3 regions of the Streptomyces sp. NPDC048255 genome follow, and region 1 is predicted to be linked to each of the others. Evidence: riboswitches for the same ligand, from Rfam matches in the RefSeq annotation. Region 1 holds a riboswitch; each other region holds the start of a gene.

Region 1 (5,898 bases):
CGCGGCGATGAAGCTGACCGGGCGGTCCTCGTCGCGGCGGAAGGTCAGCCGGCCGCCGGGCGCGCCGAGCCGCAGCACGTCGCCGGGCCGTACCTCGCGGACCAGGGCGTTGCTCAGCCGCCCGTGCTCGATCCGGCTGACGTGGAGGTCGACGGTGTGGTCGGGGCGCGGGGCGTTGCCGATCGAGTACGTGCGCCAGGTCGTGGGGACCCGGTCGCTGCTGACGCTCACGTACTGGCCGGGCAGATGGCGCAGCGGCGCGTGCGGCCGCAGGGTCAGCACGCCGATGTCCTGCCCGTACTGGACGTGGCGCACGACCTCGGCGTCCCACCACGGCGGGTCCTCGCTCTCGTCGGCGCCGGCCGTCATCGCGTCGGCGATCACCTGGTACGCCTCGGCCCAGGCCTTCTCCACGTCCGGGTTCCAGGCGTCGCCGGAGGTCGCGGCGAGCGCGGCGAGCAGGCTGGAGCCGACGGCCGCGTAGTGCTCGGGGCCGGCCAGGAACTTGCGGTGGTCGCGCCCGAGGTCGCGGAGATAGGGGAGGAGGCTCTCGTCCTCCAGGTGGGCGATCACGTGGGTGAGCGCGGCGAAGAGCCGGTCCCGCTGGCGCTCCATGTCCTCGGCGGAGGCCGGGAAGAGGTCACGGATGCCGGGGTTGTGCCAGAAGAGGTGGGAGTAGAAGAACTTGACCGCGTGCTCGGCCCGTCTCTCCACCACCGCGAAGCTGCTTTTCAAGATCCTCACATCCACAAAACCGAAAGTAGGAACGCGGGGGAACGTGAGGTCAAGTGATGGGGGATCTACGGACAGCCGCGACGAACAGCCCATATGGGGTGCCGGGTGCGGGCCGGGATACGGTCATCAGGTGCACGAGCAGACTCCCGCAACCCCAGCCGACACCCCCGTACCCGAGGGTCCGACCCTCTTCGACTGGGAGTTCGCGACCGACCCCTATCCGGCGTACGCCTGGCTGCGCGAGCACTCCCCGGTGCACCGCACCAAGCTGCCCAGCGGGGTCGAGGCCTGGCTGGTCACCCGGTACGCCGATGCCCGCCAGGCCCTCGCCGACCAGCGGCTCAGCAAGAATCCGGCGCACCACGAGGGATCGGCTCACGCCAAGGGCAGGACCGGGATCCCCGGGGAGCGCAAGGCGGAGCTGATGACGCACCTGCTCAACATCGACCCGCCGGACCACACCCGGCTGCGGAGGCTGGTCTCGAAGGCCTTCACCCCGCGCCGCGTCGCCGAGTTCACCCCGCGCGTGCAGGAGCTGACCGACCACCTCATCGATCAGTTCTCCGCCAGGGGCGAGGCGGACCTCATCCACGAGTTCGCCTTCCCGCTCCCCATCTACGCCATCTGCGAGATGCTCGGCGTACCGCGCGAGGACCAGGACGACTTCCGGGACTGGGCCGGGATGATGATCCGCCACGGCGGGGGGCCGCGCGGCGGGGTGGCCCGCTCGGTCAAGCAGATGCGCACCTATCTCGGCGAACTCATCCACCGCAAAAGGGATGATCTGGGGCAAGATCTGATCTCCGACCTGATCCGGGCCAGCGACCACGGCGACCACCTGACGGAGGCCGAGGCCACCGCCATGGCCTTCATCCTCCTCTTCGCGGGCTTCGAGACGACCGTGAACCTCATCGGCAACGGGGTCCACTCCCTCTTCATGAACCCCGGCCAGCGCGAGCGCCTCCAGCGCTCCCTCGCGGCCGGTGAGAGCGCCCTGCTGGAGACCGGGGTCGAGGAGCTGCTGCGCTACGACGGCCCCGTGGAGCTGGCCACCTGGCGGTTCGCCACCGAGGCGCTGACCCTCGGCGGCCGGGAGATCGCGGCCGGCGATCCGGTGCTGGTCGTCCTCGCGGCCGCCGACCGGGACCCCGAGCGGTTCGCCGAACCGGACACCCTCGACCTCTCCAGGACCGACAACCAGCACCTCGGCTACGGGCACGGGATCCACTACTGCCTGGGCGCTCCGCTCGCGCGGCTTGAGGGGCAGACCGCGCTCGCGAGTTTGCTGACGCGTCTGCCCGATCTGGAACTTGCCATTCCCCCCGAAGACCTGCGGTGGCGGGGCGGGCTCATCATGCGTGGCCTGCGCACCCTTCCGGTCCGCTTCACACCCCGGAACGACTGAAGGCGCGCTGACCGGAAGTCAGTTACCGGCGGAACTTGTGACAACCGTTCGAAGGAGGCTAGGTTCTGCCGTTACCCCGCCGTTATGCGAAAGGTGCACCCTCATGCGTTCCGGGAACGGCCGCCACAGACGCCCCCGCCAGGTCCCCGCGCTGGTAGTCACAGCCGGAGTCACTGGCTCAGCACTGGCCCTGCCACTGCTTGCCGCCACCAACGCCACGGCTGCCGACACGTCCACGTGGGACAAGGTCGCCGAGTGCGAGAGCGGCGGCACGTGGAGCGCCAACTTCGGCAGCGGCGCGTACGGCGGGCTCCAGTTCACCCAGGAGCAGTGGCAGAGCGCCGGCGGGCTCGACTTCGCCGAGCGGCCCGACCTCGCGAGCCGGTCCCAGCAGATAGCCGTGGCCGAGCGGGTGCTGGCCTCCCAGGGGCCGCAGGCGTGGCCGCTGTGCGCGGCCTCGGCCGGGCTGACCCAGCAGGGCCCGGCCCCCGAGGTGGACCCCGGCCTGCCCGGCGGTTCCGGGCCCGTCGCGCCCTCCCCGTCCCGCCCGGACGATGTCGTGCCGCCCGCCGGACAGGGTGCGCCGGCCACGGACTTCGGGGCTCCGACCCCGGTGCCGAGCCCGTCCGGGACCCCTGCGCCCGCGATCCCGGACGGCCCGCTCGCGCCCTCCCTCGGACTGCCCGTCATGCCCGCGCCGGACTTCCCCCCGACGGTGGACCCGTCCGCTCCGGCGAGCCCCGAGGTCCCGGGCGGCGAGAGCACCGCTCCGGTGGACCCGACCACTCCGGCTCCCTCCCCGGACCCGACGGCGCCCACGGCCCCCACCACTTCCCCGTCCCCGTCCGACCTCACGGTCCCGGCGACCCCGGGCGCCTCGGCCGACCCGACGGTCCCGCCCGCCTCCGCCGACCCGTCCGCCCCTGCCGAGGGCAGCGGCAAGCACCGTGGCACGCCCGCGGTCGAGGCTCCCGCCGCGCCTGATGCCGCGTCGGACCCCACGTACACGGTGAAGGCGGGCGACAGCCTGACCGCCATCGCGGACGCCAAGGGGCTCAAGGGGGGCTGGAACGCCCTCTACCAGGCCAATGAGCAGGTCATCGGCGGGGATGCCGACCTGATCAAGCCTGGGCAGAATCTGGATCTAACCAAGCAATAGGGGCACTTCGGGCATCCGGAAAAGGATGATTGTCGGTTTTCTGTAAGTGAGACATGTGTCTCTTCAGGTCAACTGGCGTGTCCCGCCCGGAAGCTGCTGCAAACCCCGCCCTCACCTGCGCAAACACCCTTGCGGAGGGCGCAAGTAGGGGTCGTTTCTCCCCGATGTGGCTCGTTGAACATCGGGGAGAGACCTGTCTACCTTCTGAATCGCTCGCCACCGCGAGCTCCTTCGACCGCATCGCCGAATCCTGCCGGCGGACGGGGGGAACAGTCGTCGCGTCAAGCGCCGAAGGCAGGAGCGGGGGAACCAAGGTAGGCGCCGGGAGCGGCCGTTGAGAGACGGTCACGCCACCGGCTAGGGGTTAAGGCGTGCGCTGGTCGCGCGTCCGGGCAACTCACTCGCCCGAACCCGACAGCTCACCTCGCAGGCGTCGGTGAGGAGAAACTCCATGCTGCTTTCCGGCAAGGGCAAGCACCGCCGCGCCTCCAAGGCCGCTCGCATCGTCACGCTCGCCGGTGTCACCGGTGTGGCAGTCGCCGCCCCCCTGATGGCGGCCGGCTCCGCCAGCGCCGCCACGGCCTCCGAGTGGGACCGTGTCGCGCAGTGCGAGTCCGGTGGCAACTGGGCCATCAACACGGGCAACGGCTACTACGGCGGCCTGCAGTTCTCGTCCTCCACCTGGGCCGGCTACGGCGGCAAGGCGTACGCCGCCCAGGCCAACCAGGCCACCAAGTCCCAGCAGATAGCCATTGCCGAGAAGGTCCTCAAGGGCCAGGGCAAGGGCGCCTGGCCGTCCTGCGGCGTCGGCCTGTCCAACTCCTCGTACACCGGTGGCGGCGCGGCCGAGGCCCCCGCCAAGCCGAAGGCCGAGCCGAAGAAGCAGGAGAAGAAGGCCGAGCCGAAGAAGGAGACCAAGCGCTCCGAGGCTCCGGCCACCCGCTCCGAGCGCACCGAGGCCGCCCCGGCCAAGCCGAAGGCCCAGGCCCCGAAGACCGAGGCCCCCAAGACCGAGGCCCCGAAGACCGGCAACGGCTCGTACGAGGTCAAGCCCGGCGACACGCTCGGCAACATCGCCGAGGCCAACGGCGTCCAGGGCGGCTGGCAGCACCTCCACGAGCTGAACAAGGACATCGTGGCGGACGCCGACCTGATCTTCCCCGGTCAGAAGCTGAAGCTCAGCTGAACACTGCGGTCATGACCGCAGGACAGTTCGCGGCCCGCCGCTGAACGCATGCACCGACCCACCGCCCGGCGCGTCCCTTCCACGCGCCGGGCGGTGGCGTGTGCGCCGTCAGAACCGCCCCGGGCAAGGGTCCTATGTCCCGGAAGACGGGTATTCGGGCCCTTTTTCGTCCCAGGAGGCGGGCGGTCGGGCGGCCGAGCGCCCGGAGCCGGTTAGGCTCTAGTCGGCAAGGCCGTCCCACGGCCTGACACGCCACCGCACACCCAGCGTCACATCCCAGAAGGAGATGCTCGTGCCGTCCATCGACGTCGTCGTAGCCCGGGAAATCCTGGACTCCCGAGGCAACCCCACGGTCGAGGTCGAGGTTGGCCTCGACGATGGCAGCACCGGCCGTGCTGCAGTTCCGTCCGGCGCCTCCACCGGTGCCTTCGAGGCCATCGAGCTCCGTGACGGTGACCCCAACCGCTACATGGGCAAGGGCGTCGAGAAGGCCGTCCTGGCCGTCATCGAGCAGATCGGCCCGGAGCTCGTCGGCTACGACGCCACCGAGCAGCGCCTGATCGACCAGGCCATGTTCGACCTGGACGCCACCGACAACAAGGGCTCGCTCGGCGCCAACGCCATCCTCGGCGTCTCCCTGGCCGTCGCGCACGCCGCGTCCGAGGCCTCGGACCTGCCGCTCTTCCGCTACCTCGGCGGCCCGAACGCGCACCTGCTGCCCGTTCCGATGATGAACATCCTCAACGGTGGGTCGCACGCCGACTCCAACGTGGACATCCAGGAGTTCATGATCGCCCCGATCGGCGCGGAGTCCTTCTCCGAGGCGCTGCGCTGGGGTGCCGAGGTCTACCACACCCTCAAGAAGGTCCTGCACACCAAGGGCCTCTCCACCGGGCTGGGCGACGAGGGCGGCTTCGCGCCGAACCTGGACTCCAACCGCGCCGCGCTCGACCTCATCGTCGAGGCCATCAAGCAGGCCGGCTACACCCCGGGCAAGGACATCGCGCTCGCGCTCGACGTCGCCGCGTCCGAGTTCTACAAGGACGGCAAGTACGAGTTCGAGGGCCAGTCCCGCTCGGCCGCCGAGATGACCGAGTACTACGAGGAGCTCGTCTCCGCGTACCCGATGGTCTCCATCGAGGACCCGCTGTACGAGGACGACTGGGCCGGCTGGAAGACCCTCACCGACAAGCTGGGCTCCAAGGTCCAGATCGTCGGCGACGACCTCTTCGTCACCAACCCGGAGCGCTTGGCCCGCGGCATCGAGGAGGGCTCCGCGAACGCCCTGCTCGTGAAGGTGAACCAGATCGGTTCGCTGACCGAGACCCTCGACGCCGTCGAGATGGCCCAGCGCAACGGCTTCAAGTGCATGATGTCCCACCGCTCCGGCGAGACCGAGGACGTCACCATCGC
Region 2 (5,898 bases), on a different contig from region 1:
CCTTGGCTGAGCGCTGCGCGCCGAGCAGGGCGGCGGCGAGGGCCCCGGCGACGAGCAGGGCGCAGCCGGTGAGCACCGGCCACAGCCGGGCGTCGCGGTCGCCGGCTCCCCCGCCGAGTTGCAGCGTGAAGATCACTGCGGCGGCGCCGCTGAGCCCGGCGGCGAGCGTGGGCAGCAGGGCGGCGCGGAGCAGTTGGGGGCGTATCTGCCGGCCCGGACCGGTAACGGCGTGTCTCGACGGGGAGTGGCGGGCGGCTCGGAGTCCGGACATCGGCGTCCTCGGTACGTGGGGCCCGGCCCCCAGCAGTTCCCGGGGCCCGGTGTTGATCACCGGATACCCACGCTAGACCGCATGCTCCCGCCCGGGACGGCCAGTTGGGGAAGTTCGCCGGGGTGCTTACCGCTCCCGGTGGAGCGCTCGCACGACAGCCCGATTCCCCGGGGTCGCGGCGCGGCTCCGCACGCCCCCTGCGGGGTCCGGGCACGGGGTGTCAGAGCCCGCGTACAGCGTCCGGACTCCCCTGACGAGACCGACGCCGGCCCGTGACGTGTCCGGCCCCCTGACCCCGGGGGTCAGGGGGCCGGACCCTGCCTGCCTGTCCAGGCGGACAGGACCTACGAGCCCTACGAGCCCTACGAGCCGACCGCCTCGGGTTCCTCGCGGGTGGTCGCCGTCGCGGGCCGGCCGGCGGGTGCCGGGCGGGGGGAGGCCTCGAGGGCGGGCACGGGCGCGCCCGCGGCCACGAACGGACGCCACCACGGCACGGCCGGGACTCCTGCGCCGCCGGGCTCGAAGGGCTGGCCCGGGATCGGCAGCGCGACCGCCGCCCCGGCTCCCTCGGCGGCGGACAGCGTGCCCTCGCCCGGCTCGTCCCACGGGTGGGGGGCCAGGTTGAAGGTGCCCCAGTGGATGGGCAGCATCGTGCCGTGCGGCGTGCCGCCCTGGAGGTCGAGGTGGGCCCGCATGCCCTCCTCGGGGGTCATGTGGATGTCGGGCCAGTACTCCGAGTAGGCCCCGATCTGGATCATCGTGGCGTCGAAGGGCCCGTGCTCGGCGCCGATCTCCTTGAAACCGGGGAAGTAGCCGGTGTCCCCGCTGTGGTAGATCCGGTGCTCGTCCCCGGCCACCACCCAGGAGGCCCACAGGGTGTGCTGCTGGTTGCGCAGGCCGCGGCCGCAGAAGTGCCGGGCGGGGGTCGCCGTGAGGGAGAGTCCCGCGATCTTGGTGCTCTCGTTCCAGTCGAGCTCGCGCAGCCGGTCGGCCGGGACCCCCCAGCGCTCCAGGTGCGCGCCGACGCCGAGCGGGACGGCGAAGACGGTGTCCGTACCGGCCAGGTCCTTGATCGTCGGCAGGTCCAGGTGGTCGTAGTGGTCGTGGGAGATGACCACCATGTCGACCTCCCCCAGCGAGGCCAGCGGCACGGGCACGGGGTGCAGCCGCTTGGGGCCGGCGAAGGGGAAGGGTGAGCACCGCTGACCCCACACCGGGTCGAACAGCACCCGGCGTCCGTCGATCTCCGCGAGCACGCTGGAGTGCCCCATCCAGGTCAGCCGCAACCCGCTGACCGGGGGCTTCGCCAGATCGGCGAGGGTGGTCGGGTGCACCGGGATCGGGGCTCCCGGGCTCCTGCGGAGCCGCTGTTCCTTGTGAAAGTAGATCTTGGCGAACTCTTTCATCGACCCGGAGGGCCTGGTCCGGGCCCCGACCGGATTCTGGAAGACGCCGTCGGCGAAGTTGGGCGAGCGGCGGATCCGCTCCAGCCGGGCGCCGGACGGGTCCGCGCCGAAGGCTTCGGGCCGCAGCGCGCGCAGCCGTGGACGCAAGGGACGGGAGCCGGTCAAGGCGCCTCCTGGGAGGATGGGGGTATGCGTGGCCGTAGGGGTCTACGACCATCCCAACGCACACCCGCCCCCAAGGATTCCGCTTCCGGCCCCTGTCCACACGCGTTTCGGCCGTGCTCACCTGCGTTCAGCCGTACACCCGTGTCGCGGCCGCCCGGCATCCCCCGCCGGACGGCATCCCCGTGGCCGCGCGGCATACCCCGCCGCCCGGCACCCCCTTGGCCGCACGGCACCCCCGTGACCGCGCGGCCCGTACCTACAGCGGCATCAGGTCCGGCCGCTTCGCCTCCACGTGGTCCCCGGAGGACTCCCCGCGCAGCCGGCGGCCGATCCACGGCACCAGGTGGTCGCGCGCCCACTGGATGTTGTCCCGGGTCACGTCCACCGATCCGCGCGGCTGCTGCGGCGGCCACGGCTGGTCGGGGTCGGTCGGCACCTCCAGGCCGAGCACCTGCGCGGCGCGCAGCGCCACCCGGGTGTGCCCCTCGGGCGACAGGTGCAGCCGGTCGGCGTCCCAGGCCCGCCGGTCCTGTACGGACTTCAGCGACCAGAGGTCGAGCACCGGGCAGTCGTAGCGGTCGGCGATGGCGCGCACGTGCGCGCTGTATGTCGCCACCTTGCCCCGGATGTGCTTGAGGACCGGCACGCCCCGCGTGTCGAAGCCGGTGGTGATCATCACCTGGCCGACGGACCCGGCGAGGTCGGCCACGGCCGCCTCGAACCGCTCCGCCACGTCGTCGGGGTCGCTGCCGGGCCGGATGATGTCGTTGCCCCCGGCGCAGAAGGTCACGAGGTCCGGTGCGAGGGCCTTGGCCCGCGGCACCTGCTCGGCCACGATCTGGTCGAGGAGCCTGCCGCGCACGGCCAGGTTCGCGTACCGGAAGTCGTGCTCGTCGCGCCGATCGGCCAGGAGCACGGCAAGCCGGTCCGCCCAGCCGAGATAGGAATCCCCGGGTCCCGGGTCCCCGACACCCTCGGTGAAGCTGTCCCCGATCGCCGCGTACGAGCCGATGGTCTTGAGTTTCGTCGTCGTCGCTGCCACGGGAACCCATCCTTCACCGCCGTGGGCGACCTACGCCAACGTAAGCAGGGGTTGACGGACCGTGATCTGTACCACCTGACGGATAAGGAATAAGTACACGTGAGGCCGGGACCCCCCTCGGGCCCCGGCCTCACGTGTGTCTCCCGCTCCGGCGGCGGGTGCCGTCAGAGGCTCGCGCCCTTCGAACGGAGGTAGGCGATCGGGTCCATGTCCGAGCCGTAGGACGGGCTCGTGCGGATCTCGAAGTGCAGGTGCGGCCCGGTCGAGTTGCCGGTGGAACCGGAAAGGCCGATCCGCTGTCCGGCGGTGACGCTCTGGCCGGACGAGACGGAGAGCGAGGACAGGTGGGCGTACTGGGAGTAGTTGCCGTCCGCGTGCCGGATGACGACCTCGTTGCCGTACGAGCCGCTCCAGCCCGCCGAGACGACGGTGCCCGCGCCGACGGCCTTGACCGTGGTGCCGGAGCGGGCGATGAAGTCGACGCCCGTGTGGTAGCCGGAGGACCACATGGCGCCGGCGACCTTGTACTGGGTGGAGACGCCGCCGCTGACGGGGGCCACGAAGCCGGCGCCCGCGGGGGCCTTCTCGGCGGCGGAGGAGCCGGCCTTCTGCTTGGCCGGCGCGGCGGAGTCGGCGGCGCCCTTCTTGGCCGAGGGCGCCGAGGCACCGGAACCGGAGGCCTTCGGGGCCGCCTTCTCCGGAGCCGGGGCCGCCTTGGGGGCGGGCCGGGCCGGGGCCTCGGCCGGGGCGGCCTCGCCCTTCGCGCCGAGCGTCAGCTTCAGGCCCGGGTGGATCAGCGACGGGTCGGTGCCGACGGCCTCGCGGTTGTCGGCGTAGAGCTGCTCCCAGCCACCGGTCAGCTGGCGCTCGGCGGCGATCTTGGAGAGGTAGTCGCCCGGCACGACCGTGTAGACGGTCGGCGCGGCCTGCGGCGCGGCCTGGAGCTGCACGGCCTGCGGGGCCGCCTGCGGGGCGGTCTGTACGGCCTGCACCACCGGGGTGGCGGCGGTCGCGGCGGTCGGCGCACCGGCGGCGTGGGCGCCCGCGGCACCGATCAGCGGCAGCGCGAGGGCGGCGCCCCCGGTGCCGGCGGCGGCGAAACCGCGCGATATGGAACCGGACTTGGGACGGCGGTGCTTACCCTTTGCGGGCATGGCGAATTCCTCTCCGTCGCCTGCGAGGTGAGCTGTCGGGTTCGGACTGGAGATGTCCGGCCGTACACCCGGGACCCCTGGAACGCGGGCCCCATATGTACGGCTTCACCCCGAGCCGTCCCGGTTCAAAAGATCCGGAACAGCGGCTTACCTGGTTCCCCCGCTCCTGCCGCGCGCGTGAATAGTCGGGTGCGGTTTCCGGGCGGCGGCAGGATTCGGCGGTCCACCCGGATCGAGGGCGAAGCTAATCGAGTCGGGCGGCAGGTAACAAGCCATGAATTCCCTGACGGATTCACAGGGATGAGGGAGCGGCGGAATTCCGGTCACCCTGCGTCCATTCCCCACCGTCAACAACCGTCCCTGCCGGGCAATTCGGCATTCGCGATCAGACACTCACGGTCACCGTATGATCTGGCTCACGGAGAGGCACCCGATCTCGCCTCCGTCTACGGCAAGTTGTTGCCAAGTAGCCTAATTCGGACACCCACCCGACGATGCGGAGGAGTTCCCGTGACCCAGCAGATACCCCCGGCCCCGCCGGCACGACCCGGGTCGGAGCCGGTGCCGGAGCCCGAACTGTCCGGAGTGCGCAATTTCCGTGACGTGGGCGGACTTCCGGCCTCCGGTGGACGGAGGGTCAGGGCGGGACGACTCTTCCGAAGCGGACATCTGGCACATGCCACCGAAACCGATGCAGAGTTCCTCGCATCGCTCGGCCTGCACACCATCTTCGACTTCCGCAACAACGCCGACCATTCACTGGAGGGGCCGGACGTCGAACTGCCGGGTGTACGCAATGTGAACATCCCGCTGTCGGACCCCGCCGACGGCCGGGAGTTCTGGAAGATGGTCCGCGAAGGCGACCTCGGCCAGCTCCGCTCGCTCCTCGGCGACGGCAAGGCCGCGGCCCGGATGGCGCAGTCGTACCGCACCATCATCGAGCAGCGCACCGCCGAGCACAGCCGGGTCGTGCACGCCCTCGCCGAGGACAGCGTCCCGGCCCTGATGCACTGCGCGGCGGGCAAGGACCGGGCCGGCCTGTCCATCGCCGTCACCCTGCTCGCGCTCGGCGTCGAACGCGAGGCGATCGTGGCGGACTACCTGGAGTCGAACGCCCCGCACCGGCGCTACCGGGTGCGCCGCAGCGGCGAGCCGGTCGAGGCCCACTCCCCCGAGGTGATGGAGCTCCTCGCCCCGCTCTTCGACGCCCGCGCCGAGTACCTGGACGCCGCCTTCGACAGCATCGACAAGCGGTGGGGCGGGGTCGAGCGCTACCTCGCCGAGGGCCTCGGACTGACGCCCGAGACCCTCGACCGGCTGCGCGAGCGGCTGCTGACCGACGGGGCCTGAGGCCCGCCGGAGCAGGCGGTCAGCGGTTGCCGACCGCCTGCTTCACCAGGGTCCGCCCGAAGTCCCACATCAGGCCCGACCCGCCGTGCGCCTCGTCCATGACCGCGCGGAAGGCGCCGACGAACCGGTCGACGTCCCGTTCTTCCACGATCAGCGGCGGGATCAGCTTGATCACCTCCAGGTGGTCGCCGGAGACCTGGGTGAGGATCCGGTGCTTCTGGAGCAGCGGCACCACGACCATCTGCGCGAACAGCCCCTTGCGGGCCGCCTGGAGCATGGTCCACCGGCTGCGCAGCCCCAGCGAGGACGGCCGGCCGAACTCGATGCCGATCATCAGCCCGCGCCCCCGCACCTCGTGCAGCAGCTCGTACTCGTCCACCAGGGCCGCGAGCCGCCCGCGCAGCAGGTCCCCCGTCGCCCGGGCGTTCGCCACCACCTCCTCGTCCTCCATGACCGACAGCACGGCCAGCCCGGCCGCCATCGCCTGTGCGTTGGAACCGAAGCTGGCGG
Region 3 (5,898 bases), on a different contig from region 1:
AGCGGCCGAAGGCCCTGGGTCAGGCAGGCGTCGTAGGTGAGGACCCCGAGGGATTCGGAGTTGCCGAGGATGGCGATGCGCGGGCCCGCGGGCAGCGGCTGCGAGGCGAGCAGCAGGCCGACGTCGACCAGTTCCGTGACGGTGTCGACGCGGATCACGCCCGCCTGCCGCAGCAGGGCGGAGACGGTGGCCTCCGGCAGCCGGGTTCCCGGGACGACGTGCCCGGCCGGGGTGTGGCGGCCGCCCTTGGCGACGACCACCGGCTTCACGGCCGCCGTCCGGCGGGCGAGGCGGGTGAACTTCCGCGGGTTGCCGAGGGTTTCCAGGTAGAGCAGTGCGACGTCCGTCGCCTCGTCCTCGTACCAGTACTGGAGGATGTCGTTCCCGGAGACGTCGGCCCGGTTCCCCGCCGAGACGAAGGAGGACAGCCCCTCGCCGCGCCGCAGCAGCGCGGAGAGCAGGGCGATCCCGATGGCCCCGGACTGTGTGAACAGGCCGATCCGGCCGCGCATCGGCATCGGCGCGGGCGTGAGGGAGGCGTTGAGCTCCACCTCCGGGGCCGTGTTGATCACCCCGTACGCGTTCGGGCCGATGAGGCGCATCCCGTACGAGCGCACCTGCCGCACCAGTTCGCGCTGGCGGGCGAGCCCGGCCGGGCCGGACTCCCCGTAGCCGGCGGAGAGCACGACGAGGCCCTGGACCTCGTGCTCACCGCAGGCCGCGACGGCCTCCGGGACCCGCTCCGCCGGCACGGCGAGCACGGCGAGGTCGACGGGGGCGCCGATGTCGGCGAGCGCGCGGTAGGCCCGTACGCCGTCCAGCAGGTCGGCCTCGACCGCCTCGTTGACGGCGTACAGGTGGCCGTGGAAGCCGCTGTCGCGCAGGTTGCGCAGGGCCGCGGCGCCCAGGCCCGCGCCGGAGCGGCTGACTCCGATCACTGCCACGGAGCCGGGGGCCAGCAGCCGCTGGACCGAGCGGGCCTCGGCCCGCTGTTCGCGGGCGCGCTGGACGGCGAGGGACTCGGCAGTGGGTTCGAGGTCGAGGGTGAGGTGGACGGACCCGTCCTCGAAGCTGCGCTTCTGCTGGTAGCCGACGTCCGTGAACACTTTGATCATCTTGGTGTTGGCGGGCAGCACCTCGGCGGCGAACCGGCGGATGCCCCGCTCCCTGGCCACCGCGCCGATGTGCTCGAGGAGGGCGGAGGCGACGCCGCGGCCCTGGTGGGCGTCCTGGACGAGGAAGGCCACCTCGGCCTCGTCGGCGGGGGCGGAGGCGGGCCGGCCGTCGGAGCCGATCCTGTCGTAGCGGACGGTGCCGATGAACTCCCCGCCGATGGTCGCCGCGAGTCCCACCCGGTCGACGAAGTCGTGGTGCGTGAAGCGGTGCACGTCGCGGTCGGAGAGCCGGGGGTAGGGGGCGAAGAAACGGTAGTACTTCGACTCGTCGGACACCTGCTCGTAGAAGCTGACCAGCCGCCCGGCGTCCGCGGCGGTGATGGGCCTGATCCGGGCCGTGCCGCCGTCGCGGAGGACGACATCCGCTTCCCAGTGGGCCGGGTACGAGGGGTCCGACTCGGTGGTCATGGGGCCACCTTAGGCGGTTCCCGGGTCGCGCGGCCCTGGCGCGGCGCATCGGGCAGGCGGGCACGGATCAGTGCAAGCTGGGGAAGGTCGAACGGCGGCGGATCCGGGCCGAAGGTCGGTCGGAGCATTCAGGGCGTCGTGAGAGACTGGTCTAGACAACCGTAAGAACCTGAAGGGCATCACCATGGCAGAGCGCCGCGTCAACGTCGGCTGGGCCGAGGGCCTGCACGCTCGTCCCGCCTCGATCTTCGTCCGCGCGACGACCGCTTCCGGCGTCCCGGTGACCATCGCCAAGGCCGGTGGCGACCCCGTCAACGCCGCCTCCATGCTGGCGGTCCTGGGCCTGGGCGCCCAGGGCGGCGAGGAGATCGTCCTCGCCTCCGACGCCGAGGGCGCGGAGGTCGCGCTGGACCGTCTCGCGAAGCTGGTCGCCGAGGGTCTCGAGGAGCTCCCCGAGACCGTCTGACCCTTCGGGTTTCGCCGAAGCCGTGGTTCCCGGGCATCCGGGGGCCACGGCTTCGCCGTTTTCGGACGGGCCGCTCCGGAGGCCGGGTACGACGGAGAGCCGGCGCGGCCGAGAACCAGTACGGCGGAGAGCCGGCGCGGCCGAGAACCGGCGCGCACGGCAAAAGGCCGGCACATGAACCGGCCCGTTGCCCACACGGACCGGCCGCGCGCATAAACCAGCCGCGCGCATAAACCAGCCGCACATCAAAACGCTCCGCAGGAATTCGGCACGGCGGAATTCAGCCGACTGCCGGCCGACCGCCGCGCAGTGAATGCGCGGACCGGATACCAGCCCTTTGTATACGGCCCCTGTTAATGCCGACCGCTCGACATGTTTACGGCAGGTTGCGAAGTGCTCACCGCGGCCCGCGGCCGCAGCCGGTGCACCCCGGCCACCCGGTCGGCGTGGACCGCGGTCAGCGTCCGGGCCCGCTCGGCGTCCCCGCGCGCCACGGCGTCCACGATCGCGCCGTGCTCCGCCCAGGACTCCACGGGCCGCTCCGGGGCCCCCACCACGTACATCCAGGCGATCTTGTGCCGCATCTGGGTAAGCAGCGCGATCAGCCCGGGGCTGCCGGAGGCCTGCGCGAGCGTCTCGTGGAACCAGGCGCCCAGGGACCGCAGGTCCTCCCCCTGGCCCCGCCTGGCCCGTTCCTGGCCCAGCCGGACCAGCCCGCGCAGCACCTTGAGGTGTGCCTCGGTGCGCCGCCGGGCGGCCCTGGCGGCCGCCAGGGGCTCCAGGAGCATCCGCAGCTCCAGGAGATCGGCCGCCTCCTGCCCGGTCGGCTCGGCCACGCAGGCGCCCGCGTGGCGCCGCGTCGTGACGAACCCCTCGGACTCCAGGGTCCGCAGGGCCTCGCGGACCGGGACGCGCGAGACCCCGTACCGGCGGGCCAGTACCTCTTCGGTCAGTCTGCTGCCCGGTTCGAAGACCCCGGAGACGATGTCGTCGCGAATTGCCGTGCATACCGCGTGCGCAGGAATACGCAAGACCGGACCTCCGCTTATTTCCGACTGCCGTCGCCATGGAACACACATGCGCGTACTGAGACTCTATTGCAACACACGATATTTTCCGAGGGCGGCCGGAAATACGAAACATTTACCGCGCTGCGCAACACCAACGCGAAGACCCCGGCTCGGGGAGCCGGGGTCTTCGAAGAAGCGGTGAGCGCGAGCGCTGCGGACGGGTCAGAGGCTGACGCCGTGCGAACGCAGGTAGGCGACCGGGTCGATGTCCGAGCCGTAGTCGGCGCCGGTACGGGCCTCGAAGTGCAGGTGCGGGCCGCTCGAGTTGCCGGTGGAGCCCGACAGGCCGATCTGCTGGCCCGGGGTGACCTGCTGGCCGACGGAGACGCTCAGCGAGGCCAGGTGCCCGTACTGGGTGTACGTGCCGTCGTTGTGCTTGATGACGACGTTGTTGCCGTACGCGCCGCCCCAGCCCGCCTCGACGACCGTACCGAGGCCCACCGCGTGGACCGAGGTGCCGGAGGCCGCGCGGAAGTCGATGCCGGTGTGGCTGCCGGAGGACCACATGCCGCCGCCCGCGTGGTACTGGGTGCTGATCCCGCCGCCGACGGGGGCGACGAAGGTGTTGAGGCGCTTGCGCTCCTCCTCGCGGGCCGCACGCTCGGCGGCCTCGCGCTCGGCCTTCGCCTTGGCCTCGGCGAGGCGCTTGGCCTCGGAGGCGCGCTGCTTGGCGTCGGCCTCGGCCTGGGCCTTGGCCGCGGCGTGCTCGGCGGCGCGCTGCTGGGACTCGGCCTGGTCCTGGACGTCACTCGCGAGGTCCTCGGCCACGACGACGGCGCCGAGGGCGTTGTCCTGGACGGAGTTGTCGCTGTTGTCCGCCGCGAAGGCGGGACCGGCGAGGGTGCCCACGACGCCCGTGGTGGCGAGGGCGGCGATACCGGCGTAGCCGGCGGTCTTGCGGCTCAGACGGCTGGAGCCACGGTGCTTACCGGAACCGGCGGGACGACTGCCAAACGCCATGAAGGGGTTGATCCTTTCCTTCCTTCTCGCCTACCGGGTTAGCTGACGGGTTCGGAGCAGGAAGGTCTCCTACGGGCCTCCTCTTGCGAGGCGGTCCGATTCACCCCAGGGACACATGTGGGTCCCCGGCTCCCCAGGCTCGCGCCTGACGGGGACTCGGCGATCGCTGTCCGGTGCCGCGGATGCGGCGGGTACAACTGACGAACAGCAGGGCCGACGCTAGGCGGATCATCAGTCAATCGCCAAACAGACGCGCCTTTTTGTTGCGTACGCCACACCACATAAAAGCAACCTCCCCATTAAACGGACAAAAGGGGCCCTGGCGAACAAACCGCCAGAGCCCCTTCCGTATCCGTCAGTTGGTGACGACGCTCACTTCACCGATCCCGAGGGCCCGCACCGGCTCCTCGATCTGCGAGGCGTCGCCCACGAGGACCGTGACCAGCCGGTCCACCGGGAAGGCGTTCACCACCGCGGAAGTCGCCTCGACGGTGCCGGTTTCGGCCAGCCGCGCGTACAACTGCGCCTGGTAGTCGTCCGGGAGCTCCTGCTCCACCTGGTCGGCGAGGGTGCCGGCCACGGAGGCCGCCGTCTCGAACTTCAGCGGGGCCACGCCCACCAAGTTCTGCACCGCCACGTCCCGTTCGGCGTCGGTCAGACCGCCCTCCGCGAGGGTGCGCAGCACCTTCCAGAGGTCCTCCAGCGCCGGGCCCGTGTTGGGGGTGTCCACCGAGCCGCTGATGGCGAGCATCGAGGCGCCCTTGCCGTCGGCGGTGGAGCGCAGGACCTGGCCGAAGGCGCGCACGCCGTACGTGTACCCCTTCTCCTCGCGCAGCACCTTGTCCAGGCGGGAGGTGAGGGTGCCGCCGAGGCAGTACGTGCCGAGCACCTGGGCCGCCCAGACCCGGTCGTGCCGGTCCGCCCCGATCCGGCCGATCAGCAGCTGCGTCTGGACCGCGCCGGGCCGGTCGACGATGACCACCCGGCCGGTGTCGTCGGCGGTCACCGGCGGAACCGGGAGGGGCTCGGCGGAGTTGCCCGTCCAGGCGCCCAGGGTGTCGGCGAGGACCTCGTCCAGGTCGATGCCGGTCAGGTCGCCGACGACCACCGCGGTGGCCGTGGCGGGGCGTACGTGGGCCTCGTAGAAGGCGCGTACGGCCGCGGAGTCGATCCGGGCGACCGTCTCCTCGGTGCCCTGGCGCGGGCGGGACATCCGCAGGGTGGCCGGGAAGAGCTCCTTGGAGAGCTGCTTGGCGGCGCGGCGCTGCGGGTTGGCCAGCTCGTGCGGGATCTCGTCGAGCCGGTTGCGCACCAGCCGGTCGACCTCGGCGTCGGCGAAGGCCGGCGCGCGCAGGGCCTCGGCGAGCAGGCCGAGCGCCTTGGCCAGCCGGGAGGCCGGGACCTCCAGGGAGACCCGGATGCCCGGGTGGTCGGCGTGCGCGTCGAGCGTGGCGCCGCAGCGCTCCAGCTCGGCGGCGAACTCCTCGGCGGAGTGCTTGTCGGTGCCCTCGGACAGTGCCCGGGCCATGATGGTGGCCACCCCGTCCAGGCCCTCGGGCTCCGCGTCCAGCGGGGCGGCGAGGTTGACCTCGACCGCGATCACCTGCTGGCCGGGGCGGTGGCAGCGCAGCAGGGTGAGGCCGTTGGACAGCTTCCCGCGCTCGGGCGCCGGGAAGGCCCACGGTTGCGGCTCCCCGGCCTGCGGCTGCGGGTGGAAGGTCATCGTGACGGCTGCGGTGTCGCTCACTGCTCCGCCCCCTCGTTCTCGTCGTGCTGGTTGGGCTCGTCGTTCTCGTCCGCCGCGATGGGCTCGTAGACC

The links. A riboswitch is a leader RNA that binds a small molecule or an ion and turns the genes downstream of it on or off. The one in region 1 is predicted to bind cyclic di-AMP.
Positions count from the first base shown of each region.
Region 2: it holds a riboswitch for cyclic di-AMP, as region 1 does, so the genes downstream of both, AB0D94_RS30850 (LysM peptidoglycan-binding domain-containing M23 family metallopeptidase) here and AB0D94_RS17635 (transglycosylase family protein) in region 1, are expected to answer to the same signal.
Region 3: it holds a riboswitch for cyclic di-AMP, as region 1 does, so the genes downstream of both, AB0D94_RS17990 (M23 family metallopeptidase) here and AB0D94_RS17635 (transglycosylase family protein) in region 1, are expected to answer to the same signal.

Region 1 is NZ_JBEZMA010000019.1:76,449-82,346, reverse strand. Features, by position in the region: gene AB0D94_RS17650 (globin domain-containing protein) at 1-744, opposite strand, end outside; gene AB0D94_RS17645 (cytochrome P450) at 866-2,140, shown strand; gene AB0D94_RS17640 (transglycosylase family protein) at 2,244-3,299, shown strand; cyclic di-AMP (ydaO/yuaA leader) riboswitch at 3,576-3,747, shown strand; gene AB0D94_RS17635 (transglycosylase family protein) at 3,751-4,485, shown strand; gene eno (phosphopyruvate hydratase) at 4,772-5,898, shown strand, end outside.
Region 2 is NZ_JBEZMA010000057.1:19,638-25,535, forward strand. Features, by position in the region: gene AB0D94_RS30835 (ATP-binding protein) at 1-271, opposite strand, end outside; gene AB0D94_RS30840 (MBL fold metallo-hydrolase) at 634-1,842, opposite strand; gene AB0D94_RS30845 (SGNH/GDSL hydrolase family protein) at 2,099-2,884, opposite strand; gene AB0D94_RS30850 (LysM peptidoglycan-binding domain-containing M23 family metallopeptidase) at 3,049-4,038, opposite strand; cyclic di-AMP (ydaO/yuaA leader) riboswitch at 4,043-4,236, opposite strand; gene AB0D94_RS30855 (tyrosine-protein phosphatase) at 4,549-5,388, shown strand; gene AB0D94_RS30860 (aspartate aminotransferase family protein) at 5,408-5,898, opposite strand, start outside.
Region 3 is NZ_JBEZMA010000020.1:27,823-33,720, forward strand. Features, by position in the region: gene AB0D94_RS17975 (GNAT family N-acetyltransferase) at 1-1,583, opposite strand, end outside; gene AB0D94_RS17980 (HPr family phosphocarrier protein) at 1,768-2,049, shown strand; gene AB0D94_RS17985 (GntR family transcriptional regulator) at 2,403-3,080, opposite strand; gene AB0D94_RS17990 (M23 family metallopeptidase) at 3,282-4,079, opposite strand; cyclic di-AMP (ydaO/yuaA leader) riboswitch at 4,092-4,251, opposite strand; gene AB0D94_RS17995 (pitrilysin family protein) at 4,435-5,802, opposite strand; gene AB0D94_RS18000 (pitrilysin family protein) at 5,823-5,898, opposite strand, start outside.